3 regions of the Priestia sp. P1_B12_1 genome follow, and region 3 is predicted to be linked to each of the others. Evidence: riboswitches for the same ligand, from Rfam matches in the RefSeq annotation. Region 3 holds a riboswitch; each other region holds the start of a gene.
The links. Region 3 has a riboswitch for cobalamin ahead of AC1D0Y_RS21790 ((2Fe-2S) ferredoxin domain-containing protein). Riboswitches for the same ligand answer to the same signal wherever they lie in the genome.
Positions count from the first base shown of each region.

Region 1: linked by a shared signal. The riboswitch ahead of metE (5-methyltetrahydropteroyltriglutamate--homocysteine S-methyltransferase) and the one ahead of AC1D0Y_RS21790 ((2Fe-2S) ferredoxin domain-containing protein) in region 3 are both predicted to bind cobalamin.
Region 2: linked by a shared signal. The riboswitch ahead of AC1D0Y_RS13855 (ABC transporter substrate-binding protein) and the one ahead of AC1D0Y_RS21790 ((2Fe-2S) ferredoxin domain-containing protein) in region 3 are both predicted to bind cobalamin.

Region 1 covers NZ_JBFTZR010000004.1:152,229-159,660, reverse strand. The annotation lists gene AC1D0Y_RS15530 (GNAT family N-acetyltransferase) at 20-520, opposite strand; gene AC1D0Y_RS15525 (acetate uptake transporter) at 665-1,282, opposite strand; gene metE (5-methyltetrahydropteroyltriglutamate--homocysteine S-methyltransferase) at 1,425-3,719, opposite strand; cobalamin riboswitch at 3,869-4,061, opposite strand; SAM riboswitch class I at 4,141-4,251, opposite strand; gene AC1D0Y_RS15515 (hypothetical protein) at 4,332-4,583, opposite strand; gene AC1D0Y_RS15510 (metallophosphoesterase family protein) at 5,116-5,991, opposite strand; gene AC1D0Y_RS15505 (sugar porter family MFS transporter) at 6,249-7,432, opposite strand, start outside.
Region 2 covers NZ_JBFTZR010000003.1:550,437-557,868, reverse strand. The annotation lists gene AC1D0Y_RS13865 (YpjP family protein) at 68-670, shown strand; gene AC1D0Y_RS13860 (thioredoxin family protein) at 859-1,173, shown strand; cobalamin riboswitch at 1,264-1,396, shown strand; gene AC1D0Y_RS13855 (ABC transporter substrate-binding protein) at 1,655-2,614, shown strand; gene AC1D0Y_RS13850 (adenosylcobinamide amidohydrolase) at 2,703-3,311, shown strand; gene cbiB (adenosylcobinamide-phosphate synthase CbiB) at 3,316-4,302, shown strand; gene cobD (threonine-phosphate decarboxylase CobD) at 4,277-5,356, shown strand; gene AC1D0Y_RS13835 (bifunctional adenosylcobinamide kinase/adenosylcobinamide-phosphate guanylyltransferase) at 5,353-5,913, shown strand; gene cobS (adenosylcobinamide-GDP ribazoletransferase) at 5,910-6,683, shown strand; gene AC1D0Y_RS13825 (histidine phosphatase family protein) at 6,641-7,255, shown strand; gene AC1D0Y_RS13820 (bifunctional adenosylcobinamide kinase/adenosylcobinamide-phosphate guanylyltransferase) at 7,207-7,432, shown strand, end outside.
Region 3 covers NZ_JBFTZR010000007.1:148,477-155,908, reverse strand. The annotation lists gene AC1D0Y_RS21800 (M42 family metallopeptidase) at 1-1,015, shown strand, start outside; gene AC1D0Y_RS21795 (hypothetical protein) at 1,369-1,527, shown strand; cobalamin riboswitch at 1,675-1,853, shown strand; cobalamin riboswitch at 1,972-2,151, shown strand; gene AC1D0Y_RS21790 ((2Fe-2S) ferredoxin domain-containing protein) at 2,254-2,634, shown strand; gene cobJ (precorrin-3B C(17)-methyltransferase) at 2,648-4,270, shown strand; gene AC1D0Y_RS21780 (sirohydrochlorin chelatase) at 4,289-5,200, shown strand; gene cobK (precorrin-6A reductase) at 5,197-5,964, shown strand; gene AC1D0Y_RS21770 (precorrin-8X methylmutase) at 5,970-6,617, shown strand; gene AC1D0Y_RS21765 (cobalt-precorrin-5B (C(1))-methyltransferase) at 6,621-7,432, shown strand, end outside.

The DNA.
Region 1 (7,432 bases), on a different contig from region 3:
TTTTCTATTTCGTTGTTTGTTAAAGCTTCTTACTCATATTAAACCACTGCACGCCTGCATGCTGAGATTCGGCAACGCCTTGATTGATATATCCGTTTTTTTCGTAAAACGGAATCAATTCTTCTTTACATGTTAAAGTAACCGTTAAGCGCTGTTTGCTCCGGGCTTGTTTTTCAAACTCTCTTAGCAGCATACTGGCAATTCCTTTATGGTGATGCTTGGGATTTACAACGATACCTAAAATGCTTTGATGACCGCCTGTCCCAGGGTTCGAAATCGTTTTTTCAAACAAATCATCCGTAATAAACGGAGCTGAAATGACGGGACCGTTCACATATCCGATTATTTCTTCATTTTCTTGGGCGATGATAAACGTATCAGGAATGGTGTTGATCCGCTTGATAAATGCATCTTTTGAGGCAGCTTCTTCAGGTGTAAAGCCTTTGTTTTCTAACCTAATTAATTGGTTTAAATCTTTTTCATCCACTTGTCTTATAATCATTGGAACCTTTCCTTTCATTATGTATTTCTTTTTTTTCTCTAAAAGCTTCTATTACATATAACTATCTCTTTCTACTATATATAAAAATGCCCAAACAAAAAAGGATTGACCTCTGCATCATACAGAATTCAACCCTATTTCGCTTTTTAATTAACGTCTTGATTATTTGATAAATGCTCCAAACGGCTTGCCCACCGGAAGCACAACTCGACCATAGTGAGTATTTAATACAGCCGCTGCAGATCCATAGAATGAAAACAGAGCAATCAATAGCTCTGACACTGCTGCTAGTAAGTGCGTATATTCATATGCCACACCAAATGTACTTAGCGATAATCCAATGAATAAGAAATCGATTAACACAAAAATAATAAATAATACTTTATGAGTGCCCATTGCTCCAACTGTCATAAAAACGCTGAAAATCAAGTAGCCGACAAAAGCAAATGCGAGCTGCTTCGGATCCGCTTCTTTTGCGAGCGCTTCCCCAAATGCTCCAAGCTGAATAAGCCATGTCATAGCTACACCTAGCCAAAATAACCCGAAGGCACCAAAAGCAGTTGCGCCGAAGGTATTATTATGTTTGAAATCTTGCATAGACGCGATTAACTGTCCTATTCCGCCTAAAAAAACCGCCCATGGCAATACCAATGAAACACCATCGGTTACCCCAAGCTTTTGAAACGATGCAACAAGTGTCACCATGGCAAGTCCGAATAGACCTAGCGCTGATGGATCCCCTGTTACAATTTTAACGTGCTGCGTGCTGTTGTTACTCATGTTGTACCTCCCTGATTTTAAAAACACCTTTAAAAAGATACAAAAATGTACGGGAAGTGTCAATGGATATTTTTGGCCTTTTAAAATCCCATAAGACCAAGCAGTGTAGCGGTTACACTGCTTGGTCTTTACTTTCTTATTATTAAACGTTTTGTAATAAATTTTTTCTGGTTTGTTTTGCAGACTCAACCATCACTTTTAAAGCTTCAACCGTCTCGCTGATTCCTCTTGTTTTAAGGCCGCAGTCGGGATTAATCCAAAATAATGCAGGATCAAGTACCTGCAGAGCGCGGTCAATGTTTCGCTGAAGCTCTTCAAGCTTCGGTACGCGCGGGCTGTGAATATCATATACGCCAAGTCCAATTCCTTGATTGTACGTATGTTTTTCAAACGCATAAATTAATTCACCGTGGCTTTTAGACGTTTCAATAGAAATCACGTCGGCATCCAGCGCTTTAATCGCATCAATAATTTCTTCGAATTCCGAATAGCACATATGCGTGTGAATTTGCGTCTCGTTTTGCACCGATACCGTCGCTAGTTTAAATGCATACACCGCAGCATTTAAGTAGCTGTCCCAGTTTTCTCGTTTTAACGGCAGTCCTTCACGCAGCGCAGGTTCATCTACTTGAATCATTGAAATGCCCTGACTTTCAAGTGCTTCTACTTCTTTTCTAAGAGCAAGCGCAATTTGATTTGCCACGTCGTAGCGCGGGATATCATCACGCACAAACGACCAGTTTAAAATCGTAATCGGACCCGTCAGCATTCCTTTAACCGGCTTATTGGTTAAAGACTGTGCGTAGACCGTTTCTTTGATCGTCATCGCCTGCTCGTACGATACATCTCCGTAAATAAGCGGCGGCTTCACGCAGCGAGAACCGTAAGATTGCACCCAGCCAAACTTCGTAAACTGAAAGCCTCCTAATTTCTCACCGAAGTATTCGACCATGTCCGTACGCTCAAACTCTCCGTGCACAAGGACATCTAAGCCGATGTTTTCTTGAATTTCAATCCATTTTTTTATTTCCTCGTTAATGTACGCTTCATATGCTTCATCGCTTAACTCGCCTTTACGCCATTTTAGACGCTCTTTTCGCACTTCTTTTGTTTGCGGAAAGCTTCCAATCGTTGTCGTTGGAAGAAGCGGCAGTTGAAAAGCTTCTTGCTGAACGCGCTGACGTACGTCAAACGGCGCTTGTCGCTCTGCTTTATAGCTGTGCAGCTGCTTCAGCTCTTTTTGCACGTCTTGATGATTTCGAAAAGATGATCCATTTAATGCTTGAATTGCCTGCTTGTTTACGCTTATTTCTTCTTCTATTGCTTCTTTTCCTTGCTGCACTGCTTTTGCTAAAAGCGTGATTTCCTTTAGCTTTTCATCTGCAAAAGAGAGCGCATTTTTCAATACTGGATCAATCGTCTCTTCATTTTCCACCGTGACGGGAACATGTAATAAACTTGATGAAGGCTGCAGAATCAAACGTTCTTTTGATACGGCTTCTTCAATTTCACTGATCGTTGAAAGCTGTTCGTCCAAATTTTCACGCCAAATGTTTCGTCCGTCAATCACTCCTGCTGCCAGCACTTTATCAGTTGGAAAACCATATTTATTAAGCGCAGTGAGATTTTGGCCTCGGTCATGCACAAAGTCTAAACCAATTCCTTCAACAGGAAGAGACACAACTTCTTTGTAGTGATCAACGCTGTCAAAATACGTTTGCAAAATGACTTTTACATTCGGTGCCGCTTCCTTCAAAGTTTGATAGACTTCTGTGTAAAGCGCCAGGTCTTCTTTTGATAGCGTTGTAGCTAAAACCGGCTCATCTATCTGTACCCACTCTACTCCTTCTGCCTGCAGCTCCGCTAAAATAGTCGCATACAGAGGAACAAATTGTTCAACTATTTCTTTAAACTCATTTTTTTTATATCCTTTTGACAGCTTTACAAATGTTACTGGACCTAAAATCACGGGCTTGCCTTCCATATTCAGCTTCTGTTTTGCTTCTTTGTAAAACTGAAGCGGGCGATTTTCTATAAGAGACGGCGTACATTCCTCAAGCTCTGGTACGATGTAGTGATAATTTGTGTTAAACCATTTTGTCATCGTAGAGGCTACCGCACCTTTTGTTCCTCGGGCGATGTCAAAATACGTTTCAAGCGATACCGGTCCTCCGTCATAATCAAAGCGCTTTGGCACTAGACCAAACATAGTCGCTGTATCTAGCACGTGATCGTATAAACTGAAATCGCCGACTGGAATTAATTCAATTCCTGCGTCACGCTGTTTTTTTAGATGCCCTAGACGAAGAGCTTCAATCTCCTGAAGAAAGATATCTTTCTCTAGCTTTCCTGCCCAAAACTGCTCAAGCGCTTTTTTCCATTCTCGTTTTTCACCAATTCTTGGATAACCTAAGTTTGAACTTTTTACACTGCTCATTTTTTCCACTCCCTGTATATTTTTTATCGGTAAACTAAAAAATCTCTCTTTTCGAAATGAAAAGAGAGATGATACGCATACTTAACTAAAGTTGAGATAGCCTGTTTTTCTCAACACGTATTCCTCACTCCTCTCTATATCCCGTAGAGCTTAAGTGCATACAACAGGCAGGTCTCCTGACTTAGGTTCATCGCTTCTTATCCCTTCCCATTTCAACATGAAACAGTGGTTAATAAGTTGCTCCCCATTACAGTGGCGGGACCGCGCCGGCTTTTCACCGGTCTTCCCTTTTAAGCTGCGTACATTCGTTACACACACAGCACCTGATGCATTTTTATAAAATTGTTCATTCAAAATATATTCACATAAAATAAAAAGCCTCTCTATCATGAATAGAGAGGCATAGTATCTATGGAATCCTCTCTTATTTTTCAAAGCTGTACGCTTTGCAGGATGTAGCACCTTTTTAACAAAATTGTTAAATGGTTGCCGGGCTTCACAGGGCCAGTCCCTCCGCCTCTCTCAATAAGAGTTTTAATTGTTTATAATATTTTGAATGTAGAGTCATCTTAACACCTTACATTTATGTTGTCAAAAGAAATTTCAAAAAAATTAGTTTTCAGGAGGCGTTGACGCTAATTTTTGCCTTAACAATTTGTAATCATCTTTTCGATGTGTTTCGATTAAATCTTTCGCTCCTTGGTGATATCCTGACGAATAAATGTACTCTACCGCTGTTTCGATAAGCTTTCTTTTTTCTTCGGCACACTCCCGGTCCATTAGGGGGAACAGTCTACCTAAAAGGTCATTTAAATCTTCCTTGATAAAACGATCAAGTCCTTCTTGCATCTTTTCGTTTGCCATGATTGCTCCTCCATTTGCTGTGTATGTTCTGAGCCTCTATAAGCAGGCATTTCACTGTAAATTTCAAGATAAAGTTAAGTCATTAAACAGTATATCAAGTGAATGTTTTTCTTTAATTACATATGTAATACAAATATATGACAAATATAGAGAATATATCATCATTCATTATCTATTATAACGTTTGACTGAGCCTTCTGCTACAAGGTTTCGTTAAGAGTTATGCACATTTTCCCAAAAGAGGTTGAGACATAACAAAATGAATTCAATCTAAAGGCAAATGGGATACATGAGCTGAATCGCTTGTGACACCGCAGTTGATTTCCGTACAAGACTTCACTTTCCTCGGGAGCCTTCGTCTTGTCCTCCAATCACCTGCTAGAAAGACCTATACACATGAAACCTACGCTTACCTTAACAAAAAAAACAAACCACTAATCAAACATCTTGATCAATGGTCCTTTTTTCACTTCGTCTAAAATCCTTTTGTCCCAGCCTCTTTTTTTGAACCTAGCTTTCTATTTTCTTGTTTTCACAAACAATTTCTTCGAGGTCGTCCAAAATCCTTCCAAAGAAGAGGTCCTAAAATGTCGTACCTGCTTACAAAAAACTGCGTAAAATTATAATTATTTAAAATTAAAGGCGGCTCAAAATCAAGGGGAGCACCCGCGCCTCCTGACAATACAAAATCAGTGCCTCTTCCAAGCGTAAACGACCCGTTTCTGTTTTTTCTAATAAACTGCTCGTCATACGCATGCACGTGGCTGACTAACACTTTTTTCACGCGGTGTTCTTGAATTAAATCAAAAAATTCTTGACTTTGAGGAGTCGTTACAGGAAACCCTTCAAGGTTTGTCCACCGGCCAATATTTGGCTGCGCATGCATCGCTACAACGGTGTTACGAGGAGCATCCTCCAGCTGCTGCTCTAAATAATTCAGCTCTCTATCTGTAAATCCATATATTTTATTCTTGGGACTGATGACATTATTTAATGCGATGCACCGGAAGTTGAAGACAGGAATATCAATGACCCAGTGTACTTTTCCGATAGTGGCTCTGAAGTTTTCAAGATTGCTTTCATCAAGGTACAGTTCATCATGATTCCCTACGCATACAAACATAGGAATGTTTGGTGCGATTTTTTCAACAACCTTAACAAAATGCTCCAAATACTCTTTTTTACCTGTATAGACGGTGTCTCCCCCATGAATAATGAACAGCGGGTTCAATTCCACCGCCTTTTTTAACACAAGCTCAAATTCACCGCTCATCGTGAAACAATCATCGTTTGGTCCGTCACCTCTGCTGTCTCCCATAAAAATAAAGTTAAATGGATCTCTCGGATTTAATTGTTTAATTCTTTGCTTTAATAACTTTTCAGAACGTTCATGAAGCGTCAAATTCATCAACTAGTTAATCCCCCTATTAATAAATAAAGTTAGTTAAAAGTAAACAAGCTTACTTATTTATATGAGAATTTGTTGATGAAGGTCACTACCCTCTTGTAAGCAGAACGCACATTTAAATTAGTTTCCATAGCCTATCTATCCTTTTATTTTGTTAAGCACTGATAGGACCACATAAAAGCTAGAATCCTACAAATCTAAAAAAGAACCCCTTGCTGGGATAGCAAAGGGTTCTTTTTTTAAAACATTTACGACAATTAAACATATTTATTACGCTCAACTGGAGGTACAGAGCTTCTTCCAGAACGAGCTGCCATGTCTGTTTCAATTTGCTCTAGGCTGCGTCCTTTTGTTTCAACCACTACAAAACGTATGAAGAATAAACCGAGAATACAAATGATCCCGAACGTTGAAAAGATAACGCCCAAACTAAACTGATCAGCTAAAATTGGGAACACAAGCCCTACTGCCAGCGATCCAGTCCAGTTAAAAGCAGATGAAATCCCAGCACCGATTCCGCGTACAGAAAGCGGGAAAATTTCTCCTACAATGATCCACGTAAGCGGCGCCCAAGAAAACGCATAGCAAAGGATAAAGCAGCAAAGAGCAATTAACGTAACCCAGTTAACAACGACTTCATTAACCCCTAACGCTCCTAGAATAGCTGGTGTGAAAAAGGAAAGAGCCATACCCGCGCCGCCAATCGTAAGAATGGTACGGCGGTTGAATCTATCAACAAACTGCAGAAAAATAAGTGTTGTCACGACAAAGATTACCCCAACGATAACCGTAAAACCAGCAGCTACCTGCGGCGCTAAACCAACTTGACGAGCAATGCTTGTTGCATAATAAACAATTGAGTTGGAGCCTTGAATCTGCTGAAAAGTTGCCATTCCGACGCCGATAATTAAAGCTAGACGAAACTTTTTATGAAACAGCTGTTTAATGCCTGATTGTTCATGAACAGCTACGCTTTCAATTTCAGACACTTCAGCTTCCACTTCAGCTGTTGAGCGGCGAAGCGTACGCAGCACTTCACGCGCTTTATCTGGCATTCCATTTTTAATTAAGTAGCGAGGCGACTCTGGAAGCTTGATCATACCGATGCATAATACAATTGCGAAAATACCGGCGCTGCCGAGCATTAATCGCCAGCTGTTTGGAACCGGCTCAAAAATAAAGGCTACGATATAGCTTAATAATAATCCAATTACAATCATTAGCTGATTTAAACCTGAAAGCTTCCCGCGAATATGAGCAGGTGCGATTTCTGACATATAGGCAGGAACTAACGAAGAAGCCGTTCCTACTGCTGTACCTAAAAAGACGCGCGCAATCGTTAACGTAATTTCCTCTGGTGCAATCGCTGAACCGATGGAGCCTAAAAGAAAGATGATAGACGAAATTAAAATTAACTTTCTTCGTCCAAACTTATCCCCTA
Region 2 (7,432 bases), on a different contig from region 3:
AGTTATAACAATGAATTTTACGATATGAAAAGACCATATGGGAAAAGATGAGAAAGGAAAGATACGAATGCCTAGATGGATAAAAAGAATGCTAATTGTATTTATTACAGTATTTACATTTGGGCTTGTCACTCCACCAGAATATTTATACGTTGATGATGCAAAAGCGGACAAGCAACATAAAGCAGGGTATGTAAGAGAAACAACTCCTGTCACAGCTGTTATAGAAGATATTCATTTGCCATATGAAGAACCAAAATATGAAGACGTTTCATCATTTGTTACGTATGCAATGGAATCAGCTGAAAAACAGTCAGTGGAAAAATTCGGAACAAAAATTGGACCTGTCATTGAAGATGAATTTCGTCTAGCAGTGTTACCTAAAATTGAAGAAGTGCTGACCGACATTGGCACTGAACGTGAACAGTCGATTCAGAATCTCGAGATAAGCGAGCACCCTGCTGCTGGCTACGGTGAAAAGATTTTCCATGTATATGACCGGGAAACCGGTCAGGACTTAATACGATTTCATGTACGGCGTGAAAATCCTCCAAAAGATGGATACTGGTTTAATTTTCACTATCATGCGGCTGCAGATAATTTTCAGAAGCATTATGATTTAGGGAAAATTTATTGGAACCGAAACATGCCGCCTAAATGGTTTAGCTGATAATAGACACAACATTCTGCGATTTCGAAATGTTAGCTTTTTTAAGCTAGCATTTTTTTACGTCTAAAACCGTTATGGTCTAAATAAGCTGAAACATTAGCACAATGATAAAAAAATCGTTTATAATGAAGTCAGACTTCTTACCATAGAATAGGGAGAAGGAACGAATAGATGTTGGAGGTAACATAATGAAACAATTTACGGAAGAAAAACAATTTCGCGAACAAATTAAGAACGAAACACTAAGCGTTGGGATTTTTACGACAACGTGGTGTCCTGATTGCAAACGTTTGGATATGTTCATTGATGAAATCGTTGACGAAAATACAGATAAAGCATGGTTTAAAATTGATAAGGATGAGTTTGAAGAACTTTCTGCTGAAAACAATGTAATGGGTATTCCTTCTCTTCTTGTATATAAAAACGGTGAAAAAATTGCACACTTGCACAGTGCAAATGCTAAAACGCCTGAAGCGGTCCGTGAATTTTTAGCAACTCTTTAATTCCTTAAGCTGCGAGAGCATTCTCGCAGCTTTTTTTGTGAGAATGGCTATTTCCATTTTTCCATGAGTGGGGTATACTAGGACAAGTGAATAATCGTAAAGCAATAAGGTCTCAATTTAAAGATTGAGTGAAAAGGGAAGTCTGGTGAAAAACCAGCGCGGTCCCGCCACTGTAAGCGCTCTGTGCGTAAGTCAGGAGACCTGCCTTATTGTTAGCTGTGAAACCTTCGAGGAAGGGTGAAGCAGGGTAATGAACATACATATCAAGTATAGTGAACGGATTCTTTTCCTGCTTATCTTGACGTTACCTGCTTTGCTTTCAATTGAAAGTAAAGCTTTTTTATTTTGAAGCTGCCTGCGAGCAGTATACATAGTCAAAGCGGAAAAACGGGATAGCGCTGCTTTTTGCATGATCATTTGCTTTTTCTTTAACGTGGAGGTTTCGTATTCACAATGAACAATATATAGGGGGAGTATTTAGATGAAAAAATGGCTTTCGTATTCCATTATTGCACTGTTAGTCATCGTACTTGCTGCATGCGGTGCAGGCAACCAAAGCAACAGTGATAAAAAAACGAAGCAAGATACGGAACAAACGTCACAAGCTGCATTTCCAGTGAAGGTAAAAGACGCGCGTGATAAAGAAATCACGTTGAAAAAACAGCCTAAGAAAATTGTTTCCTTAATGCCAAGTAATACGGAGATTGTATATGCCCTTGGCCTTGAAAAAGAATTAGTCGGTGTTACAAGCAACGATGATTATCCTAAAAGCGTAAAGAAAAAAGCGCAGGTAGGAGATATGAACGTTAATGCGGAAAAAGTTATTGCTTTAAATCCTGATTTAGTGCTGGCACACGCTTCAAGTATGGGCGTTTCGGATGAAGTATTTAAACAAATTGAAAGTGCGGGTATTCCGGTATTTGTTGTAAAAGATTCAACAACGTTTGATACGGTTTATGATTCTATTACGCAAATCGGTAAATTAACAGGTAAAACAAAAGAAGCTAATCAAACAATTAAAGACATGAAAGAAAAAGTAGCTTCAATTGAGAAAAAAGCAAAAACGATTTCAAAAGAAGATCGTAAAAAAGTATGGATAGAGGTATCAGGAGCTCCTGAGATTTATACAACAGGAAAAGGTACGTTCATGAACGAAATGCTTACTATGATCGGTGCAGATAACGTAGCAGCTAGTGAAAAGGGTTGGGTTAAGTTTTCTGAAGAGCAAGTTGTTAAGTTAAACCCTGACGTTATTATCGCAACGTATGATGCAGACAAAAATGAGATTATGAAGCGTCCCGCTTGGAGCAGCATGACTGCTGTAAAAGAGGGTAACATCGAGAAGGTTGATCAAAACAAAATCAATCGCTTAGGACCTCGTATTGTAGATGGCTTAGAGGACTTAGCAAAAGCAGTATACCCTGAGGTGTACAATAAATAAGAAGAGGGACCATATTCCAGTTCGAATTGAAAAGGGGATTGGTCCCTTTTCACATCTTAAAATTGAAGAACGGCCTGAGCTTTTAATCATGAAAACCGAGACTTCTTATAAAACATACAGCTCAGGGGTTTTAGGAACAGGCATTACGGAAACGGACACCTTTTACAATCGATTTGTTCACAAAGACTATTATTCAGATACTCCTTCTTTGGAGTATGAGCAATATTTGATGAAAGAAAATGTGCGCCATGAGCAAATCGTAGGGTTGATGACAGCCGTTTGGTTAAAAGAAAGAGCGGTTTACTGTTATGAAGGCTACGGAGTAAGAGTAGCTTCCGTGATAACGGCTGGAGTAGGAAACGCAGTAGATATTACAGCTGATGAAGCTGTCCCGTTCTATTCCTCTCCCGGTACAATTAATATGTTTTTTTTCGTGGAAGGTACGCTTACGGATGCAGCGTTTTTACAGCTTTTTATCGCGGCCACAGAAGCTAAAACAAAAACGCTGTCACAGCTGGGTGTCATAGATCCGGCTACAAAGACGATTGCTACGGGAACATCTACGGACAGCATCTCAGTTGCAGCGTCTCAGCAAGGAGCATTATATGAATATGCAGGCTCTATGACCGCTTTAGGGCAAGCGGTAGCCAAGCTGGTGAAAATAAGCTTAGAGCAGGGACTTAAGGGAAAGAGGTGAAGAAATGAGTATTACACAAGCGATAATTGCACACATGACGGCCATGACGATTGCTTTACTAATTGACCGAATTATAGGTGACCCCGAAAATTGGCCGCATCCCGTTCGCTGGTTTGGCAAATGGATTTATTGGATGGATTCCAGATTAAATACAGGTGCAGGAAAACGATTCAAAGGATTGCTTCTTGTGATAAGTATGGCTGTGCTCGCAGGAGTTGTTCCCTTTTTGTTCCTCCATGCTTTGTACGGAGTTCATTTTATAGCAGGTGTTTTAGTAGAAGGCGTAATGATTGCGACTACTATATCCACTCGTTCTTTAAGCGAAGCTGCCTATAAGGTACAAAAGCCGCTTCAGCTAGGAGATATGGAGAAAGCTAGATATGAAGTAAGCATGATTGTGGGACGAGATACAGATCGTTTGTCAGAAGGAGAAATTGCCAGAGCGACGGTAGAGACCGTGGCTGAAAATACAAGTGATGGTATTACAGCTCCGCTTTTTTATGCATTTATAGGAGGAGGAGCCCTAGCATTTTTTTACCGGGCTATTAACACATGTGATTCGATGGTTGGGTACAAAAATGACCGCTACTTTCTGTTCGGCTACTTTAGTGCAAAAACCGATGACGTATTAAACTATATTCCAAGTCGGTTAACTGCAGTGGTGATGACGGCTGTTAATGTAGCAAAAAGCCAGTATTCTCTTGGGCATGTAACGAGTTTGATTAAGCGTGATGCTAAGAAGCATCCAAGTCCAAATAGCGGATACGGGGAAAGCGCAGTGGCGGCTCTGTTAGGTATTCAACTCGGCGGACTTAATACATATAAAGGCATAGAATCTAATCGTGCAAAAATGGGTGAACCACTCATTCCCCTGCAAGCCGGTCATATTGAACAAGCTGTTTTCATTATGAAAAGGACGGTCTATGCTACGTGGTTATTATATTTTTTGTTAGGAGGAGTTATTAGTGCTATTACCTACACATGGAGCTAATCCTACTGTCTTTTTAAAAGCAATAGGGGCCGAGAATTTGTCGCATATAAAAGACTTTAGCGTGAACACAAATCCTTTAGGGGCTCCCCTTGTGCTTCACGAAAAGTGGAACGAATTCAAGGATGCAGCGTTTAGTTATCCTGATCCTCAAGTAACGAAGCTGAAAAATAAACTTGCAGCTCATCATCATGTTTCAGCTGCTCAAGTGTTGCCTACAAATGGTGCCGCTGAAGCGTTTTTCCTTATTGCTTCGTTATTTTCAGGAGAGAAAGCAGGGATTGTACAGCCGACTTTCGTTGAATATGAACAGGCAAGTAAAGCTTATGGATGTGAAGTGACATACATTCCTTTAGCTGAAGAAAATGGCTGGAGCTGGGATATAGAGTTGATTATGAGCATTCTTCCGGCCATAAAAGTACTGTGGATTTGCCATCCAAATAATCCAACGGGCGTTATGTATAGTCATGAGGAATGGATGAAAGTAGTAAAAGCTGCTGCTCATCATGGTACATACTTAATGATTGATGAGGCATTTATTGATTTTGTCGAATATCAGCCTTCATTTGATTCTCTTATTCTGGATTATGAACATATCATTGTTGTGCGTTCCATGACAAAGATGTTTAATATTGCCGGGCTTCGTCTTGGCTATATTTTGGCAAATGAAAAAATCATCAGCAAGATGTCTAAAAAGCAGCCTCCTTGGAGTGTAAATGGATTGTCGCAGCAAGTAGGCATGATATGTGTGGATGAAAAAGATTTTGTAAAAGAAACCGTACATTATATTAAACAAGAACGGGAACGGATCTTGAGTCAACTAAAAGAATGGGGGCTTTTGGTTTCTCCTTCTCAGACAAACTATTATCTTTGCAGTGTTCCGTCTTCTATTAAAACGCGCGAATGGCTTGTCTATTTAGCAAGCCATGGCGTGGTAGCTCGTCATACTGAAAACTTCCCATTTTTAAATGGCCGCTATATCCGTTTGGCTGTGAAAACGAAAGAAGAAAATGACTATTTACTTAACGTAATCAAACAAGGACTTGATGAAATATGATCATCTTTATTAGCGGAGGCGTTCGAAGCGGAAAATCACGTGCAGCGGAGAATATGGTTCAAACTTTTTGTACAAAGCGTGCTGTTTATATTGCCACAAGCAGGCAAACAGATAAGGAAATGCAAAAACGCATCCAGCTTCATCAAACAGAACGCCAAGCAGCGAACACGCCTTGGGTAACGATCGAACAGTCTATAGATTTACAAAAAATTCTGCCGAATCTTCAAAGTGATGATGCTATACTTTTGGATTGTGTCACGAACTGGCTTGCCAATGAGCTTTTTTTAACAGAAAAAAGGTGGCAAACAAAAGAAGGGAAACAAGTGGTTTTTCGTCATATGACAGAAACGCTCGATAAGCTGTTTGCGCAGTCTCAGACGGTTGTGCTAGTATCTAATGAACTGTTTGAAGCGGGCGTATTAGAAGAGCCCACATATAGTTATATGAAGATGTTAGGGAAATTACATCAGTATATTGTAGAAAAAGCAGATGTGTCTATTTGTGTAGAAGCGGGAATCTATCGTTTTAAAAAAGGAAAGGAATGTGTAGATATATGAAAGAATGGATAGCCATACTACGAATTTCTCTCCAGTTTTTTACGATCTTACCAGTGGCTAAAACCGTTCAATGGACTGAAAAAAGAACGGCACGCTCACTTTTTGTGCTGCCGTGGATTGGTATGTTACTAGGCTTGATGTTTTATAGCTTTTTACAGCTGCTTCAGTCTTCACCTATCACTACGATTGTTGGTAGTATTTTAGTTTTGCTTTTACCGCTTATCTTAACGGGCGGTCTTCATTTAGACGGCTGGATGGACGTAAGCGATGCGTATTTTTCTCATCAGTCAAAGGAAAAAAAACTGCAGATTTTAAGTGATCCGCACGTTGGGTCTTTTGCTATTCTTTCTCTTATGGTTCTGCTTCTGCTGCGTTTTAGTGCGATCTATGAATTAGCGTCTCTTTCTTCTTTATCAATTTGGGCATGTTTAGTAGTCTTTACACTTCCAAGAATTGGAGCAGCCTTTTTGTTGATGAGAGATAAGCCCGCTAAAGATACGGGTCTGGCTGCTTATTTTCAAAAAGGAGTCACCAAACGGTCTATTTATGGATTTATCATCATGAGCCTATTCTTAGTTGCTATTTTCGCTGTTTTTATGGACAATAAATTCATTATTCTTTTCTTTGCCGGGTTTTTATGGCTGTGGATACGGTTTTATCGTTCGCAGTTTGGTGGCGTAACAGGAGATGTTATAGGGGCAACCATTGAAGGAGGAGAAACGTTTTTATGGATAATTCTTTGGTTATCACATGTATTCGTCACGGCATGACGCTTGAAAATCAACAGAAAAAATATATAGGGTGGAGTGATCCGCCTTTAAGTATAGAAGGGAAAAATGAATTGAAAGAGCTTTTTCTAGAACCTCAGCTCGTTATTTCCAGTGACTTAAAAAGAGCGCTAGAAACAAGTGCAGTTGTTTTTCCAAAATCTCAGGTGGTTAAAAGTAAAAATTGGCGTGAACTGCATTTTGGAGATTGGGAAGAGAAGACGTATGAAGATTTAAAAAACATACGGGCGTATAGAAATTGGATTGATCACTGGACAGAACATACGCCTCCGAATGGTGAAAGCTTCTCAAGCTTTTCAAACCGAGTTTGGGCAGCGTGGGAAGAAGCGGTCGATTTGGCGGCCAGTCAGCAATTGCGTCACATTGCTATTGTTTCACACGGCGGACCACTGCGTTTACTTGCATCTCATTTTAAACAGACAGCGTCGCTTTGGGATGTTTCTTTTTCTTACGGAGAAGGTTTTTCAGTAGCGTGTACATACAAACAGGCAAAGGAGAGAAGAGCATGCATTTCGTATTCGGCGGTGCATTTACCGGCAAAAGAAAATGGGTGAAGCAGCATTATGCCAGTGAGTCGATAAAATGGCATTGTTTGTATGAAGACCCCGTTTTACCAGCGTTTGAGTTCGAAGAAAGTTACATAGTACTAGAAGGATTTGAGCACTATGTTAAGGAATTAATACATAGCGAGCTGGAGTCTCCGCATCTTGTTGTTAAAAAGTTAATACAGA
Region 3 (7,432 bases):
TAAAAAGCTTGTTTCGATTCCCAGTCCTTCTGGAAATACAGAAAAGGTAATTTCATTTGTCGAAGACTATGTAAAAGAGCTAAATATTCAAACGTATCGCAATCGAAAAGGGGGCTTAGTCGCTACTATTCCCGGTAAAGATACAGATCACCACCGCATGCTGACGGCTCATGTCGATACATTAGGTGCTATGGTAAAAGAAATCAAACCGAGTGGACGTCTGAAAATCGACCTGATTGGAGGGTTTCGCTACAATTCTATTGAAGGAGAATATTGTGAAATTGAAACTTCATCAGGAGAAGTATTTAAAGGAACCATCCTTATGCATCAAACATCTGTTCATGTGTATAAAGATGCAGGGAAAGCTGAGCGGAATCAAGAAAATATAGAAATTCGATTGGATGAAAAAGTACATAGCGCAGAAGATGTTCGCAGTCTTGGAATTGAAGTCGGCGACTTTGTTTCGTTTGATCCTCGTGTAGAAATAACAAAAAGCGGTTTTATTAAATCTCGTCATCTCGATGATAAAGCAAGCGTAGCTTTATTGCTTCAGCTCATGAAAATAATTCAAGAAGAACAGATCGAACTGCCATACACTACGCATTTTCTCATTTCAAATAATGAAGAAATTGGATACGGAGGAAATTCGAACATTACGCCTCAAACAGTAGAATACTTAGCGGTTGATATGGGTGCTATGGGAGATGGACAATCTACTGATGAATACACCGTGTCTATTTGTGTAAAAGATTCAAGCGGCCCATATCATTACGGTTTGAGAAAGCATTTAGTGGAGCTAGCTAAGCAGCATGATATTCAGTACAAATTAGATATTTATCCGTTTTACGGATCAGATGCTTCTGCTGCTATTCGTGCCGGACACGATATCGTACACGGCTTGATTGGTCCAGGAATTGATTCTTCTCATGCGTTTGAGAGAACGCATCAAGATTCATTGAATCATACGTATAAGCTTCTCTATTACTATGTTCAGTCGAACATGATTCTGCTTTAAGAAAGGGATATTTAATTAGTGTATTTTTATGCAAAGGAAAGAACAGAACGGGATTGTGATGTCTGTTCTTTCCTTTCTTAAAAAAGAAGCCGGCTGTCTGGCTTCTTTTTTTTTTATAAATACTATATATTTTTTTACTGGTGAATCAACAGTTGGTTAAAAAAGCACCTTTTTAAAAAGGTACCATACTGCTTAAACCTTTTGTACATTTTGTTCATTTACAGAAGTTAAAATGTTTTTAAATTTTTAAAAGTTTCTTGTGACAAGTTTTGTAGAATGGGTTTTCAAAAGGAAATGGTTTCGTCATAATGTGGATATAGCGATCACTACAATAATCGGAGGCGAATCTTTTCATGTGGGTACTGACGGTATATGCTGGAAAAGAAATGAAAATGTTTGAATTTGAAACTGAAAAGCAGGCGAGAGAAGCTTTTGCCAAAACAAATGGCTGTAAAGTTCTTTCAGAAGTCGTGTATTATAATGATCCTCATTTAACATTGGTAGCTATATAAGTAGAAAAACAAGAGCTGATTTTTTGCTCTTGTTTTTTTATGGCTCTTTATATCCTATAAAAAGAATAGAGTTGAAATAAAAAAAAATGTACGCTATGATATGGTAGTTACTTCTATTATTCTGATAGTTTAAAAGGTTCATATATATCAAACAGCAACAGTAAAGATGCCAAGAAGGCTTAATAGGGAAACTGGTGAAAGACCAGTACTGCCCCCGCAACTGTAAGTGTGGACGAACGAGTATAACCACTGTGGAAAAATCACGGGAAGGTTCTCAAGTAGAATGATACACAAGTCAGGAGACCTGTCTTTATTGTGAAGTTTCTATTTCTCCGGGGAGCGGGAAGGGAAACGTTGGCTTAAAGTGGCATTCGTGTACACTCTTATTCTGACGTTTTACCCGCTCGCATATTAGCGAAGCGGGTTTTTCTCGTATCGCAAAACTACATATCGTGCAAAAAAGGTGCGCAATGTCCACATTGCGTTAAATGGGAAGTCTGGTGTGAAGCCAGCGCGGTACCCGCCACTGTGAAGATGAGCTGATTGCATATGCCACTGTATTCGGGAAGGCGCAATCAAGTGATGAATCGAAGTCAGGAAACCAGCCTTTTTCCAATGCGAAGCTTACCCTACGGGATATAGGTGGAAGTGCAAAAACTTAGTTTGAATTTTTCTGCGCCTCTATCATTGATAGAGGCGCTTTTTTTAGTAAAGGAGCGAATGAGTGTGACGACGTGGAACTTAAATGGAACAAAACATCACGTATTGATTTGTAATGGAAGCAGCTGTATGAGAAAAGGTGGAGAAGAAGCCACGCAAGCTATTCGAAATAAAGTGACAGAACTGGATTTGGATGAAACGGTTCATACAACGCGTACACGTTGTAACGGACGATGCAAAGATGCTCCTGTAGCTATCGTCTATCCTTCAGGAGATTGGTACAAGCAGGTCACTGAAACCGTGGCTCATCGGATTGTCGAAGAACATTTAGCAGGAGGCTGCAGTATAAAGGAATCGCTTATTTATGAATATGATCAAAATGGTTTCGTTTCTCCGGAAAACAGTGACTCCATAGAAGGAATTGACAAAGTAAAAAGTAACGCATAAAGGAGGAGCTAGCATGAAAGGTAAACTTTTAGTTATTGGATTTGGGCCGGGAAGCTTTGAACATATTACACAGCGAGCAAGAGAAGCCATTCAAGAAAGTGATATGATCATCGGTTACAAAACCTATGTGGAATTAATTCAAGGACTGTTAACGAATCAGCAAATTATTAGTACGGGAATGACCGAAGAAGTAAGCCGTGCACAGGAAGCTGTAAAGCAAGCTGAAGCAGGAAAAACCGTAGCTGTCATTTCGAGCGGAGATGCGGGAGTATACGGAATGGCAGGCCTTGTGTATGAAGTGTTGATTGAAAAAGGCTGGAAAAAAGAAACGGGCGTAGAGCTGGAAGTAATTCCTGGCATTTCGGCTATCAATTCATGCGCATCTCTCCTTGGAGCGCCCGTGATGCACGATGCTTGTACAATTAGTTTAAGTGACCACCTTACGCCTTGGGAGCTAATCGAAAAAAGAATTGAAGCAGCTGCACAAGCAGATTTTGTAGTGGCTTTTTACAACCCAAAGAGCGGAAGACGAACAAGACAAATTGTTGAAGCGCAAAGAATTCTATTAAAGTATCGTTCCCCTGATACGCCTGTTGGTCTTGTGAAAAGCGCTTATCGTGACCGTGAAGAAGTCGTAATGACCAACTTAAAAGACATGTTAAATCATGAAATTGGCATGCTGACTACCGTTGTTGTCGGAAATTCATCTACGTTCTTTTACGACGATTTAATGATTACACCGCGCGGGTATCAGCGAAAATATACCCTCAACCAAACGGAGCAGCCGCTAAGACCGCATCAGCGACTTCGAAAAGAAGCAGAACCATGGGCTCTCGATCAAGAAGAGACTGTAAAGCAAACAGCTTCGACTATTGAAGCAATTCAGACCAAAACAGAAGAAACAGCAACTTCACGAGCTCTTGCAGAAGAAGCGCTTCAAGCAATTTTAGGTGAACCTACTTCTGCGGTCGTACGTCAGCCAGTACAGTCTATTTTCGAAGTCGCGGTTAGTCCAGGACTTGCCAATAAGAAATTCACGCCTGTTCAAATGACAACACTAGCAGAAGTTGTTGGTGAAAAAGGTACGATGGAGTATACACCTGACCATCAAATCAAACTTCAAATTCCAACAGCCCAGCCAGATGTGATTATTAAAAAGCTCCAAGCAGCTTCCTTTTTACTATCTCCGGTCGGAGACGTGTTCACAATTAAAGCGTGTGATTTTTGTGACGGAGAAAAAAGCGATGCTATTCCACATACGGAAGAATTACAAAAACGCCTCGGGGGAATGGACATGCCAAAAGAGCTGAAGCTTGGTATTAATGGATGCGGTATGGCCTGTTATGGCGCAGTTCAAGAAGATATCGGCATTGTCTATAGAAAAGGTGCGTTTGATTTATTTTTAGGAGCTAAAACGGTTGGACGAAATGCGCATTCAGGTCAAATTGTGGCGGAAGGCATAGCACCTGACGACATTGTTGAAATAGTGGAGAACATTGTCCATGAATATAAAGAAAAAGGTCATCCTAATGAGCGATTTCATAAATTCTTTAAGCGTGTGAAGAACGTTTATGGATTCGACTATCAAGATATAACACCAAAAATAAAAGTAGAACCAGCTCCGTGTGGAGATTAAAAAATGGGAGGGCATTATATGAAATCAGTTTTATTTGTCGGTCATGGAAGCAGAGATCCTGAAGGGAACGATCAAATTCGCGAATTTATTTCGACTATGAAGCATGATTGGGACGCATCTATTTTAGTAGAAACGTGTTTTCTAGAATTTGAACGCCCAAATGTAAGTCAAGGCATTGATACATGTGTGGCAAAAGGAGCAAAAGATGTAGTTGTAATTCCAATTATGCTCTTGCCTGCTGGCCACTCTAAAATACATATTCCGGCGGCTATAGATGAAGCTAAGGAAAAATATCCACACGTAAACTTCGTATACGGACGTCCCATTGGCGTTCATGAAGAAGCCCTTGAAATTTTAAAAACGAGATTACAAGAATCAGGAGAGAATTTAGAAACTCCAGCTGAAGACACGGCTGTTATCGTCTTAGGGCGAGGAGGAAGTGATCCTGATGCAAACAGTGATTTATATAAAATTACGCGCCTTCTTTGGGAAAAAACAAACTATAAAATCGTTGAAACTTCTTTTATGGGCGTAACTGCTCCGCTGATTGATGAAGGGGTAGAGCGATGTTTAAAACTAGGCGCTAAAAAAGTGGTTATTCTCCCGTATTTCTTATTTACAGGAGTACTAATTAAGCGTTTGGAAGAAATGGTGACGCAGTATAAAATGCAGCATGAAAACATTGAGTTTAAGCTCGCCGGCTATTTCGGTTTTCACCCAAAACTGCAGACAATTTTAAAAGAACGTGCTGAAGAAGGATTAGAAGGTGAAGTGAAAATGAACTGCGATACGTGTCAATATCGCCTCGGCATTATGGAGCATATTGATCACCATCATCATCACGATCATGACCATGATCACGGACACCATCACCACGATCACCATCATGACCACGACCACCATGAAGATAAGGTCGGCGGGCTAAAATGATTTTATTGTTAGCCGGAACTAGCGATGCACGTGCATTAGCCGTGCAAGTGAAAAAAGCAGGTCATGAGGTTACGGCAACGGTTGTAACCGAAAACGCAGCTATCGAATTACAGCGTGCAGAAGTGAAAGTGAAAATTGGACGTCTCACAAAAGAAGATATGATGGATTTTGTAAACGAACATCGTGTAAAAGCTATTGTGGATGCAAGTCATCCCTTTGCGGAAGAAGCGTCTAAAAATGCTATCGGCGCAGCTGCTGAAACAGCGATTCCTTACATACGCTATGAGCGGGCTTCGCAGGCTTTTACCTATGATAATATGACGATGGTTTCTACGTATGAAGAAGCAGCAGAAGTAGCAGCTGTGAAAAAAGGAGTTATTATGCTCACAACAGGCAGCAAAACGCTGCAGGTTTTTACAGAAAAGCTGCTTCCTCTTTCAGATGTACGGCTTGTTGCTCGTATGCTTCCAAGGCTGGATAATATGGAAAAGTGCCAGCAATTGGGATTCCCGCAAAAAAATATTATTGCTATTCAAGGGCCGTTTACAAAAGAGTTTGATCGAGCGCTGTATAAGCAATACGGAGTGACGGTCATGGTCACAAAAGAAAGCGGAAAAGTTGGATCTGTGGATGAAAAAGTGGAAGCAGCTAAAGAGTTAGGCTTAGATATTATTATGATTGGGCGACCGAAAATTGAGTATGGAACCGTGTATTCCACGTTTGAAGAAGTGGTTCATGCTTTAGTAAACCAAAATAGGAGTTGATTGAGATGGATTTTCGTACAGAATTTAAACCGTTAACTGTTCAGCCTCAGCAAATAGAAGGAAAAAGTTTTGAGATGATTACAGAAGAGCTTGGGCCTCATCCGTTTACAGACGAACAGTACCCAATTGTTCAGCGCGTAATTCATGCGTCTGCAGACTTTGAACTTGGGCGCAGCATGCTGTTTCATCCAGATGCGATTCAAGCAGGAATTAAAGCTATTCGCAGCGGCAAGCAAGTAGTTGCAGATGTACAAATGGTGCAAGTAGGAACAAACAAGCAGCGAATTGAAAAACACGGCGGTGAAATCAAAGTTTATATTTCGGATCCGGACGTAATGGAAGAAGCAAAGCGCTTAAATACAACGCGTGCAATTATTTCGATGCGAAAAGCCATCAAAGAAGCAGACGGTGGAATTTTTGCAATTGGGAACGCACCCACAGCTTTACTTGAATTAATTCGTTTGATTAAAGAAGGAGAAGCGAAGCCTGGGCTTGTTATTGGTCTGCCGGTAGGATTTGTTTCAGCAGCTGAATCTAAAGAAGAACTTGCAAAACTTGACGTACCGTTTATTACAAACATCGGGCGAAAAGGCGGCAGTACGGTAACGGTTGCTGCATTAAATGCAATTTCAATTCTTGCAGATCAGGTGTAACGCATGAAGGAAGTACCAAAAGAACCTAAGAAACTCAGAGAAGGCTATACGACGGGCGCTTGTGCAACGGCAGCTACGAGAGCAGCTCTGCTTACGCTAATTTCAGGAGAAGTGCAAGATGAGTCAACGATTTACCTACCTGTAGGTCGCTTTGCTACGTTTCATCTTGAAGAATGCGAGTATCGCACAAGCAGTGCTGTAGCCAGCATCATTAAAGATGCTGGAGACGATCCCGATGCCACGCACGGAGCGCTGATTATTTCTGAAGTTTCGTGGTGTAATGGTGCAGACATTATCATTGATGGAGGAGTGGGAGTAGGGCGTGTGACAAAGCCCGGTCTCCCAGTTCCTGTCGGTGAGGCAGCCATTAACCCTGTTCCAAGAAAGATGCTGAAAGAAACGGCTGAACAGCTTCTAGCCCAATACAATATACAAAAAGGCGTTAAGATTGTCATCTCGGTTCCTGAAGGAGAAGAAATGGCGAAAAAGACATTAAATGCGCGTCTAGGTATTTTAGGAGGCATTTCGATACTGGGGACGCGGGGGATTGTCGTTCCGTTCTCGACAGCTGCTTATAAAGCAAGTATCGTTCAGGCCATCAGCGTTGCTAAAGCGAGTAACTGTGAGCACGTTGTCATTACGACAGGGGGCCGAAGCGAAAAGTATGGAATGAAACAGTTCCCTGAACTTCCGGAAGAAGCATTTATCGAAATGGGAGATTTTGTTGGATTTACGTTAAAACAATGTAAAAAGCAAGGAATGAAAAAAGTGTCGCTCGTAGGCATGATGGGAAAGTTTTCAAAAGTCGCGCAGGG